DNA from 2 places in the Pseudarthrobacter sp. PH31-O2 genome. Region 2 is predicted to be linked to the other one. Evidence: riboswitches for the same ligand, from Rfam matches in the RefSeq annotation. Region 2 holds a riboswitch; the other holds the start of a gene.

Region 1 (5,644 bases), on a different contig from region 2:
TGTGCTCGTTGTCCGGCCCAAGGAGTCCTGAGCAGCGGGGCCCGTTGGCTCGCCCCTTGCGGTCCGGATCATCAACAGCCCAGGGTCTGCGGGAGAATATCCCCATGAGCTATGCGGGTGATGCTATTGACGCGGCCCTCCAGCGCGAGTCCTCGTGGAGCCGAGCCGAGGACGCTGAGGCCAGGCACGGCAGCAATCACCGGTACTACGGTGCATCGGTCGGAGCCGTCCGCGGAGCCGTCCGTGACGCCCTCCGCCGCCATCCAGAACTGACGCATGATGACATCACCGCCCTGGGCTCCGAGCTGTGGGACGTGCCGGTCTTTGAACGCCGCCTCGCCGCCGTTGTGCTGCTGCAGTCAAAAGTGGGCGTGCTGACCAATACGGACCTGACCCGGATCGAGGGATTTGTGCGGAGTGCGCGGCTGGGCGCCTTGGTTGATCCGCTGGCCATCGACGTCGTTGGTCCCCTGATCGCCGGGCTCGACGTCGTCGGCAGGGTGCGCGCCGACAGTGTCCTGGACCGTTGGATTCGGGATCCCGACGGCTGGCTGCGCCGCGCGGCCCTGCTGTCCCCGCTGCGCGCACTCCGCACCGGCGCAGGGGACTGGCCCCGGTTCGTGCGTCACGCCCGATCGGCGCTGGCGTGCCCACCCCGAGCGGAGTCGGGGCAGGACGGCGAGAGTGCGGTCACCGACGTCGCGGTGGCCCTGATGCTCGCCGAGATGGAACGGCACCGGCCGGAGCTGGAGTTCTGACCCGGACGTCCCGGCCGGCAAGCTACCCTGAGTGGCCCGGTCGGCGCTCCACAACGGCGTAGGCCTTTTCGTCGAAGAACTCCCAATCCGTGATCACCATAAAGCCGAGGGTATCCACACGGTCATTCAGGACGCGGACATCGAAGCCGCCGTCGCGTGGCTCGGCGTCCCACGTCGAAACGTGGACTTCCCCGTTTTCCAGGACCAGCAGTTCGGTGTTGACACTGAAGTCCGCCAACGGCTGGTTACTGAGCTGGCAGATTGCCACAGCGGGCCGGGCGACGTGGGGAGTGGTCATTTTCGGGCCTCTGCTTCGGGGGACGGTGTTGGCAACATCCTATGCCTGTGACCGCGTGCGGGAAGGGCCAGCGGGCCCCCGCAGCCCGGTCCGCCGTTACCGCAACGTGACATGTTGTGATCATTCCGTTATCTTTGTTAGGTGCCTGTTGTCTCCGAGACGGGCTCTCCCCAGCCGATTGCCTAACTCTGCCGCGGCGCGGGGATAACTCGCAGCAACGTCCGGCAGAGACGGGGAAACCACTTTTGGCCCGCTGTTCTCCAGGGGTCTTGGGGTGAAGCCGCACGGCCCGACATGATCGGGTCCGCGTGCGGCCGGGTGCCTCCCATCCGAATCCGACAGCTCACCCCGCAGGCATTGGGAGAGGCTCAACTAATGACTTTCAGCAACACTCACGCGCCCAACCGCGACGATCTTCGCAGTACCCGCCGCACCATCGGCCGTCAGGCCGCAGTCTTCGCCGCCGCTTCCGGAATGGTCTTCAGCGGCGCGATGGCCGCCAATGCAGCGGACGTGCCAGCCCAGCGCGACTCCGCACCCGCGAGTTCCGTCGATGTCAAGGGCGTGGTCGCCGCCCCGGTTATGGCGGACTCCGCTGTACAGATCACCTTCGAACGCCCCGTCGTTGAGACTGCCCCGGCGCCCGTGGTCGAGGCACCCCAGCCCGTCGCGGCCCCCGCAGCACCGGCCCGTGCGGCCGCCCCTGCCGCCCCTGCCGCCGCGAAGGCTACTGTCAACGTCCAGGCTGCACCTGCGCCGGCAGCGGCTCCTGTTGCTGCCCCGGCTGCCGGCGGGGTCAATGCCACCCTTCTGGCCGTGGCGTACGGCCAGGTCGGCATCACGCAGGACTGCACCGCGATGGTCGAGAAGGCCCTGAACGCTGCCGGCATCCCGGTTGGTGACATTGGTCCGATGGGCTTTATGAACTACGGGAAGGTAGTCGGCGACCCCCAGCCCGGAGACATCATTGTCCAGTCCGGCCACGTTGCCATCTACGCCGGCAACGGCCAGGCCATCAGCGGCGGCATGAACGGTGTCAACGCCACCATGGCCCACCCGCTGTCCTGGCTGACCGCCACGGGGCCCGTAACGTTCGTCCGCGCCGGCTAGCACAACCGCAGGCACTGTACTGAAGGCCGGTCGATCGGTTGCCTTGGGGGCAGCGGATCACCGGCCTTCGGTCTGCCCGGAGGCAGGCTCCGGGGAATACCGCAGCAACACCACCCCGCTGCCGAAGGTACGGCTCTCCAGCAGCCGGAGCGCCGTGATGTCATCGGCCGCCTGAAACAAAGGCTTGCCCCGGCCAAGCAGGACCGGGTGCACATAGATCCGGTACTCATCGATCAGCCCCAGCCGCCTGAAGGCCGCCGCGAGCTCTGCACCGCCCAGCGCAAGGTCGCCATCCGAGTGTTCCCTGAGCCGCCTCACGTCCCCGGGAACGACCTCGCGCACCACCTGCGTATTCCAGCCGGCCTTCGACAGGGTCCTGGAGTAGACGACCTTGGGCATGTCCCGCCAGATCCCGGCGAACTCGATCTCCGGGGCCGTGCTGGACGGGTCCTGGTCGGCCGTGGGCCAGTACTCGGCCATCATCTGGTACGTCACGCGGCCGTCTAGAAACGCTCCCATGCCGCGGAGCTCTTCGTTAAAATGTTGGTGCAGTTCTTCATCGACCCGATGCCAGCTCAGGTCCTGCCCCGGCCCCTCGATGAATCCGTCCAGGGATACCTGAAACATCAGAATGACTTTGTGCATTGCATCACTCCTTCGCTGCCCGGCACCCCGGGAGTTCGAGCGTACGCCGCAGTTCGGCTCTCCGGTAGGGTCAATGCCGGCCGAACCGTTAGAAGCTGGATGAACTGCCGGACCCGGAGAAGCTTCCGCCGCTTGCGCCGTAGCCGGTGGTGCCGCCGCCGCCGCGGGCGCTTCCGACGCTGCTGACACCGGTGTTGAAACCGGAGTTGAAAGTGGGAACGGAGAAGAAGTAGTAGGCCGGGTATACGGTGCCCAGGATGCTGGGCTCGTAGGTACGCCCGTACTTGGCTTTGCTGCCGGCCTGGGCGCTTTCCATTTCCTTGCGCATCAGGTTGGCTTCCTTTTCGTTTTTGGCGTAGCCGGCGATGACGGTATCCGCGTGGTCCCTGAGCAGCTCGGAGAGCTGGGTGCGTGCGTCCCGCAGCCGGTCCAGGGCCGTCTCAGGGCTGATGGTTCCGTCCGCGAGTTCCGCCGTCCACCCTTCGATATCGCGGTGGCTTGTGTCCCGGAACGAACGCAGGGCCGCCGCGGTCGCCGTGTTGCCCCCGGCGTTGCGCTTGCTGAGCATCTGTTCAATTGCCGCGAGGTCGGCGCGGAACGGAGCGAGCTGCCGGTCCCAGGCAGGCGCCCACACGGAGCCACGATTGAGCAGGGCATTGGTGTCGGCGATAACGTCGTCGAGGGCATCCAATTCGGCGGCGGCGTCGGCGTAGCTGCGGATCAGTTTCAGGTTCGGCCGGCGGCTGAGGTCCCTCGCGGACAAGGAATGGACCTGGTTGGAGAGACCGGTGGCGGTGCGGTACTTCGCCATAAAGGTCCGGTGCTTTTCCAGCACTGTACTGCCGTAGCGGGACGCTTCCGGGATGGTGCCGGCGTTCAGTTCGGTGACCTGGAGGTCCATGCTGACGCTGGCGTAGCTCGCGTCGCCGCGAGCCTGTTCCTTGCGGCTGCTGAGCCGGGTCCGCCACCGCACGATCAGCCAGGTCGCGGCGCCGGCCACGGCGGCAGCCGCGGCACCCCAGGCCGCGACGAGGAAGGCTGTGGACCGGTACCAGGGCTGGTTGATCAGTTCGGCGCCGCGCTGGATGCCGGCGATGGTGCCGGTTGTCCACTGGGCATCGCGAAAGAGCTCCTTGGTAGCGTTCTGGATGTCCTCGCGCTGATCCAGCGAGACCTTCCGGTCCTCGCCCATGTACGTGCCAACATGCCGGCCCGCCGGGTCCAGGGCGAAGATATAGAGCCCGTTCGCCCATTTTTGCCCGTCCTCGCTGATCCATTCCGGATGTTCGGACCGGGCGAAGCGCAGGACTTCCTCGTTGAGGTTATCCGACGCCGCACCACTGTAGGTGTAGACGGCCACCTTGGTGGGCTGATAGAAATCAATCTGCCGGACTGCAGGCAGGAGGGTTTTTTGGTCAAGTACCCCCGCCTTGTCCTCCACAACGATGTCGGAAGCGGTAACGGCCTGTGCCGCCGGTCCGGTCCCCGCCAGCCCGATCAACACGAGAGCGAGGACAGCACGTATTTTCCGAACGATTCCCATTTCCCGAGCGTAGTGCCTGCTGTCGATGGCGTCGACGGGGTGGGTGGCCTGGCCGGTCTAGCCGCGCGCGCAGTTGACGCCCTTGGTGAATGGGGTGTGGGACTCTTTACCCTGGCGGAGACGGTCTTCCCGCCCATTCCCAGCGAGGTCATCCTTCCGCTGGCGGGGTTCCTCACGCGGCAGGGGAGCATGAACATGGCTCTCGTGCTGGGCACCAGTACCCTGGGTGCCTACCTTGGCTCCTTGCTGCTGTATTGGCTGGGGGCGCGGCTGGGGCTGGAGCGGTCCATCCGGTGGTTGTCGAGGGTCCCGCTAATGGACCGGGAAGACTGTGAAAAAGCCGCAGACTGGTTCAGCCGTCATGGAAAGTCCGCGGTCTTCTTCGGCAGGCTGCTGCCGGGCGTTCGAAGCCTGATCTCGTTGCCTGCCGGCGCCGGGCGGATGCACCTCGGCACGTTCAGCGCGTTCACGGTTGCGGGGAGCGGAATCTGGAACGCGCTGCTGATCGGGCTGGGGGCACTGCTCGGGGCGCAGTACCGGCTCATTGACGAGTACTCCCGCTTTTTCAACGTTGCCGTCTACGCTGCCGTGGCTGCCGTCGCCGGCTGCCTTATCCTCAAGGGAATCCGACGGCGAAACAGCAGGTCAGGGCGGGGTGGGGCCTAAAGGCGCCATAACGGCGGGCCCGGCCTGGTGGGAGGCCCGGTCTGGTGGTTCGTGTGGAAACCGCTTGACCGGGAATCCGTGGTGACATCCGGCGCCGCCGGGGATTCCGGGAGTTGGCTAAACGCCCGGTGGCTTTACCTGATGGTGGTGTTCGGGATCAGCGCCGTGGTAGCCGTCATCACCTTGCTGGTCATCGGGTTCCGGCTGTTCGAGTACTACTTGGGCGAGGTCACCGGCGGAAGCCTGGTGGACAGGATCCGGGCCCCGCTAGGCTTGCTCGCGGCCACCTGCCTTGCTGCCGGCTACCACTTCGCGGTGTGGCGCCGCGAGCGTGCCGTGCCCACGGCTGGGGGCCCCGCCCGCACCCACGCCATCGGGCAGGTCGTGCTGGTCACAGGCGGTGACCCCGCCCCGCTGCGCCGGCTGATTGAAGACATCACCGGGGCCGGCGTCACCGTTTGGCGGCGGGCCGGCGCCGGGGCAGCCGTTGCCGCTCCGGCGTCCGCTGCCGACGCGGCCCGGCTGGCCGGTGAACTCCAGGGCGTGAGCGGACGGCGTGTACTCGTGACGGTCAGGCCGGACGGCACGATCGACGTGATCCCGTTGCAGGACTGAGGCCCTGCC
Region 2 (5,644 bases):
CCCCGGGCGACGTTGTCAACCGGGACGGGGCGGAGGGGGCTGCCGCCGGCAGGGGCAATCACGGGCGTCGGCGCAGTGGCCGGTGCCGGCGGAACAGCCCGGAGCTGTCCATAGGAGTTGGGGTTGTAGCCCTGGGGTGCAAAACCCGGAGTGGGGAAGCTGTTTCCGGAGCCGGCGGGCGCGAAGGATGCCCTGTCGCCGAAGCCTTGGCGAATACCGGAGGTCTGGCCGGCTTTGCCGGCGTTACGGACGGAGATGTGGACGTATCCGGATGCAACTGACATGGATTGCTTACCTCAATGTGAATGGCCGTCATCGCGGCTCGAATGCTACTTTTCCCCGCAATGAATACTGGGGAGGGGCGCCCGACACTGGGCTGGGGCGAATGCCTAGAAACCTTTGGGGTGTAAAGGTTAGGCGTGCATTCGACAACAGCGCTTCCCTGCGTCAGCGGGTGCGCTGATCCAGGAAACTGCGGCTGCAGGTGCTGTTGAGTTCTTGTTCACAATTGAAGTGTGCAACGTAACAATGAAAACTTGCAAGTAACAAAGGCTCCTGGATTCCACATTCTGAGACGAATATTCACAATGTGGTGCGGATCACGCTTCGGCCAAGAGGGCGAGTCGAGCAACAGATTTTACGATCAGCAAGCAAATGCCGCCTTTTGCGAATCCTATTCGGCAAATCGAGACAACGAGCATGCATAATTCTTTGCTGGCGAGTTGAGTGACTACTGGGCCGCCACTCCACGCGGGGCTGCCGTCCCACCTGGTGGTCATCCTGCTGCCGGGAAGCGCCCGGACCCGGGATCACGCAGCTTGGCGACCGCCCAGCGGCTTATCTTGGCGACCGCATCAGCAGGACGCTGCCGTGGGCAGTCTCCTCTCCAGCTCGCTAGGGTGGGATTCACAGGTGCCGCACAGGATCACCAAAGGCGTAGCTAACCGGCAGATCGGAGAGTTGTCCCATGGCCACCTCGCACTCCATGACCAACAACCTCCCGCAGCTGAGCCATCCGGACGGCTCCCCCATCCGCGCCCTGGTAGTGGACGATGAACCGAGCCTCTCCGAGCTGATGAGCATGGGCCTGCGAATGGCGGGCTGGTCGGTGGCTGTCGCCGCCGACGGACCGGAGGCCATGAAGCTCGCCCGGGAATTCCGGCCCGACGTCCTGGTGCTCGACGTGATGCTGCCCGGGTTCGACGGCGTCGAGCTCCTCGGCAGGATCCGGGCCTTCGCGCCGGAGGTACCGGCATTGTTCCTGACGGCAAAGGACGACGTCCAGGACCGCATCACCGGGCTGGCTGCCGGCGGCGACGACTACGTGACTAAGCCGTTCAGCATGGAGGAAGTGTTGCTCCGCCTGCACCGGCTGGTCCAGCGGTCCGGGGTGGCAGCAATGGATACGGCCGAACTCGTCGTCGGGGACCTTGTCTTGAACATCGACACACGGGAAGTGCGGCGCGCAGGTGACGAGCTCCACCTCACGGCCACCCAGTTCGAGCTGCTGCGCTACCTCATGGAGAACCCGAAACGGGTCGTCAGCAAAGCCCAAATCCTGGACCGTGTCTGGGACTACGACTTTGGCGGGCAGGCCAACATCGTGGAGCTCTACATCTCCTACCTCCGCAAGAAGGTCGACGCCGTCCACCCGCCGATGATCCACACGGTCCGCGGCGCCGGCTATGTCCTGAAGCCGGCGGACTGAATCGTGCCTGTCCGTTCCGGCAGGGCCGGCCCCGCCGGACCCGTGTGGCACACCCCTTCCAGCTGGCACCTGCGCACCCGGCTTGTTCTGGTTGCCATGGCCCTTCTGGTGGCGATCTGCGGTGCTGTCGGCCTAGTCAGTTACGCCTCGATGGATTCCTTCCTGACCAGGCAGCTCGACACACAACTCGAGCAAGCCGCGGACCGTGCCCGCGAGTTTGGCCGCACCGGCGGCCGCGCCGACCCCCTTGAGGCCCGGGGCCAGGGAATCGGGACCCTTAACGCCAGGATCGTGGCCGGCTCGGTACGCGGCGCCGGTTTCCTCGCCGAAGACGCCACCCGAAAGTCCCTGACCAGGGAGGACAACGCAGCTCTCCTGTCGCTCCCTGCGAGCAGCGAGCCGGTCAACCGGTCTCTTTCCGCCGGGGCCTATCGGCTGGTAGCTTTCACGGCCCCGGACGGCGGCGTGATCGTGACCGGGCTGCCGCTCGCCGAGAAATTGAACACGCTGGCCTCTTTGGTTTGGACTATGGTGCTTGTCTCTGCGGGCGGCCTTGTTGTCATTGGCCTCGCCGGCACGGCGTTGATTCGCCGCACCATGAAGCCGCTCGATCAGCTCTCCGAGGTGGCCACGAAAGTGTCCCGCCTTCCCCTCGACGCCGGAGAAGTCGGACTTGCCATGCGGGTGCCCGCATCCGCAGCACATCCCGGCACCGAGGTGGGCAGTGTTGGCCACGCCCTGAACCTGATGCTGGACAATGTGTCCAGCGCACTCGAAGCCCGGCAGAAGAGCGAAATGAAGGTCCGCCAGTTTGTCGCAGACGCCTCGCACGAGCTGCGCACACCCCTGACGGCGATCCGCGGGTACACCGATCTGATGCGGATGACCGAACACTTCACCCCAGACGGCGAGAAGTCCCTGGCCCGGGTGCAGAGCCAGTCCGAGCGGATGACCACCCTGGTGGAGGATCTGCTCCTGCTTGCCCGGCTGGACGAGGGCCGGCCGCTCCGCCTCAGCGACGTGGACCTCACCCAGCTGGCCATCGAGACGGTGAGCGACGAAAAAGTGATGGCACCGGACCGGGTATGGCACTTGGAGCTCCCGGCGGAGCCGGTGGTGGTCCGCGGCGACACGACCCAGCTCCACCAGGTTCTGGCCAACCTGCTCTCCAACGCACGCAAGCACACTGGAACCGGCACCACCGTGGTGACAGCTGTGCAGCGGGCTCCCGACGGCACCGCCGTGATGACCGTAACGGACAACGGCCCCGGGATCGCCCCGGAGTTCGTGGACCGGGTCTTTTCGAGGTTTACGCGCGCGGATGCGTCGCGCAGGAATCCTGCAACCGGTACAACGCCGGTGTCCGGCCGGCCTCGCCCGCTCGTGCCGCTGCGCGCACACCGGCTGCCGTCCGCACCGGGTGCGGACTCACCCCTCGCCGCCGCGGCTGCCGGCCCGGCCCGAACTGCCGCGTCGTCTGAGGGCACCAGCGGGCTGGGATTGTCAATTGTGCAGTCGATTGTGGAAGCCCATGGCGGCACTGTCAGCGTAACGTCGGTGCCGGGCCGGACCGAGTTCACCGTTCGGCTGCCGGACGCTCCGGCCGAGGACCGGACACCCCGCCGCTCCAGCTAATCCGCGAAGCAATCCGCCGCGCCGAACCCGCCGCTCCTGTTATCGAAATGTGACATTGGCGTTCCGGTCCTGTACCGTTTTTAGCGTGCGGTCATCACTCGGACCGCATATCCGGATGCACGCCAAACTCTGCCGCCTCCCGGATTCCGCTGGATTAGGCAGAGGCGGGGGACCCAGAGTTCCCGGGCATTTCTGCACATTGCGCCCTTGGGGTGAAGCCGTCACGTGAGATTCCGTGCGGCCGGGTGACCTCATCCGAACCCGACAGCTAACTCCGCAGGCGTTGAGAGGCGACCATGACTGAATTCACGGTACAAACACGCCCTGAGGGCGATGTAAAGAGGCGCTCCAAGCCGTCGCGACACCGCGCCGAGCCCGCCAAACCGGCGTCGGCCCTGTCCCGGTTCACCACCGGCCTGGGCTCCACCGGCCGCCGGGCGGCAGTTGTCGCAGCGGCGTGTGCAGTGCTCGTGGGAGCCGGCGCCGCCGGCCAGGCGTCGGAGACAGCCACCCGCAACGCCAGCAGCGCCAGCAGCGCCACAAAATCGGCAGTCAGCGCGGATCCGCTGCAGCACCTCGACTTTGAACGCGTCCTGGTGGCGAACCAGACCGTTAGCCCGCCGGCCGATGCCCCGGCCCCGGTCGCCGAGGTTAAGCCTGCCGAGTTACCGGCCCCCGCCGCCGCACCGGCGCCGGAGCCCGCGCCGGTTCCTGTTGCCGTTGACGATCCCGCCGGAGCGCAGGCTTATGCGGCCAGCCAACTGGGTGCCCACGGCTGGGACGCCGGCCAGATGCAGTGCCTGGTCAAACTCTGGACCAAGGAGTCTGACTGGAAGACTACTGCCACCAACCCGAGCAGCGGCGCCTACGGCGTGGTTCAGTCCCTCCCGGCCGAGAAGATGGCCAGCGCAGGCGCCGACTACCTCACGAATTACCGGACGCAGATCAACTGGGGACTGAACTACGTCCAGGAACGCTACGGCTCACCGTGCGGGGCGCTGAACTTCCACTACGCGAACAACTGGTACTGAGCTGCGGCGGAGGCACCGGCCCTTCGAAACGGGGCCACGGTTTCACAGCCGGAAAGAGATGATGCTGCGGCCGGCGTCGTCGACCCCGACCTCGCACAAGACGGCTGAGTAATCGGCGATGCGCAGAACGCCGTCGGGCAGTTCGCCGGGGTTCGGGCCTACCGCCACCGTCCGCATCCCGGCAGCCAGGCCGGCGGCGATGCCGGCCGGCGCGTCCTCGAAAACCACGGCGTCCGCCGGGTCCACTCCGAGCAGTTCGGCCGCGCGCAGGTAGCCTTCCGGGTGTGGCTTACCGCGGCCGACGAGATCTGCTGTCACGGCGGTGGCGGGCAAGGCAAGACCGGCGGCGGCCATCCGAATGTCTGCCAGCAGCCGGTCCGCCGATGTCACCAGGGCGACGGCGTCCGCCGGCAGCAGGCGCAGCAACCCGGCAGCGCCCGGCAATGCCACGATGCCGGCAGTCCTGGCGCGTTCCATGGCACCCAGTTCCGCGGTGAGGGCCGCGACGTCGGCTCCCGCCGGCGCGAAGCGCCGCACCGTGTCCGCTGCCTGAACGCCATGGGAGGTGCGCAGGATCTCGGCAAGGTCCAGACCATAGCGGGCAGCAAACTCCCCCCAGACCTGTTCCACCGCTGCGGTGGAATCAACGAGAGTCCCGTCCATGTCAAAAAGCACCGCCCGGACGGTGAAGGCGGTCGGAAGCGCGGTGCCGGTAACTGAAGTCATCGTCCCATCTTGCCGCGTACCAACCGGATGTTCCGGATCCCTTGGCTGTCCGGAGCCGGTTGACCGTGCCGTGAGCTGTTGCACCGCCCACTTGTTGCCGTCGGGATCGGCAAAGTAGAGGAAATGTCCCCAGTCCTGGACATCGACGCCGCTGCCGTCCACGCCGTTGTCCTTGAGCTGCTTGTGGGCGGCCTGAATGTCGCTGACCACGAGTTGCAGGGTCGGTGCCGTACCCGGCGGTGCATCGCTGGGGCCCTCACCGAACGCGATCGAGCAGCCCGAGCCCGGCATCGGATACGGGAATTAAAATGAGTTCGAGTTTCCAGTCCATGGGCTCAGGCCAGTCCCGTGTTGAGTTTCCCGGCAGGCCGGGCCCCCACTGGTGGGAAGGTCCGCCGCGCCGGTGTTGCTGCCGGGCGCTGGCTCAGCCGGCCACACCGTAGAGACGGTCGCCGGCGTCGCCCAGACCCGGGACGATATAGGACTTCTCGTTGAGCTTCTCGTCGATCGAAGCAAGCACGATCGTGACGTTGGCGTCAGCCAG

The links. A riboswitch is a leader RNA that binds a small molecule or an ion and turns the genes downstream of it on or off. The one in region 2 is predicted to bind cyclic di-AMP.
Region 1: linked by a shared signal. The riboswitch ahead of QMG72_RS02365 (NlpC/P60 family protein) and the one ahead of QMG72_RS10205 (aggregation-promoting factor C-terminal-like domain-containing protein) in region 2 are both predicted to bind cyclic di-AMP.

What each region holds. Positions count from the first base shown of each region.
Region 1 covers NZ_JASIST010000001.1:524,257-529,900, forward strand. Annotated here, with positions in the region: gene QMG72_RS02350 (universal stress protein) at 1-31, shown strand, start outside; gene QMG72_RS02355 (DNA alkylation repair protein) at 105-758, shown strand; gene QMG72_RS02360 (hypothetical protein) at 781-1,056, opposite strand; cyclic di-AMP (ydaO/yuaA leader) riboswitch at 1,260-1,427, shown strand; gene QMG72_RS02365 (NlpC/P60 family protein) at 1,432-2,166, shown strand; gene QMG72_RS02370 (dihydrofolate reductase family protein) at 2,224-2,811, opposite strand; gene QMG72_RS02375 (DUF5129 domain-containing protein) at 2,900-4,354, opposite strand; gene QMG72_RS02380 (DedA family protein) at 4,367-5,020, shown strand; gene QMG72_RS02385 (hypothetical protein) at 5,102-5,635, shown strand.
Region 2 covers NZ_JASIST010000005.1:228,178-233,821, reverse strand. Annotated here, with positions in the region: gene QMG72_RS10220 (winged helix-turn-helix domain-containing protein) at 1-284, opposite strand, end outside; gene QMG72_RS10215 (response regulator transcription factor) at 968-1,708, shown strand; gene QMG72_RS10210 (sensor histidine kinase) at 1,712-3,343, shown strand; cyclic di-AMP (ydaO/yuaA leader) riboswitch at 3,481-3,641, shown strand; gene QMG72_RS10205 (aggregation-promoting factor C-terminal-like domain-containing protein) at 3,640-4,374, shown strand; gene QMG72_RS10200 (HAD-IA family hydrolase) at 4,417-5,100, opposite strand; partial or broken gene QMG72_RS17770 (VOC family protein) at 5,155-5,431, opposite strand; gene upp (uracil phosphoribosyltransferase) at 5,525-5,644, opposite strand, start outside.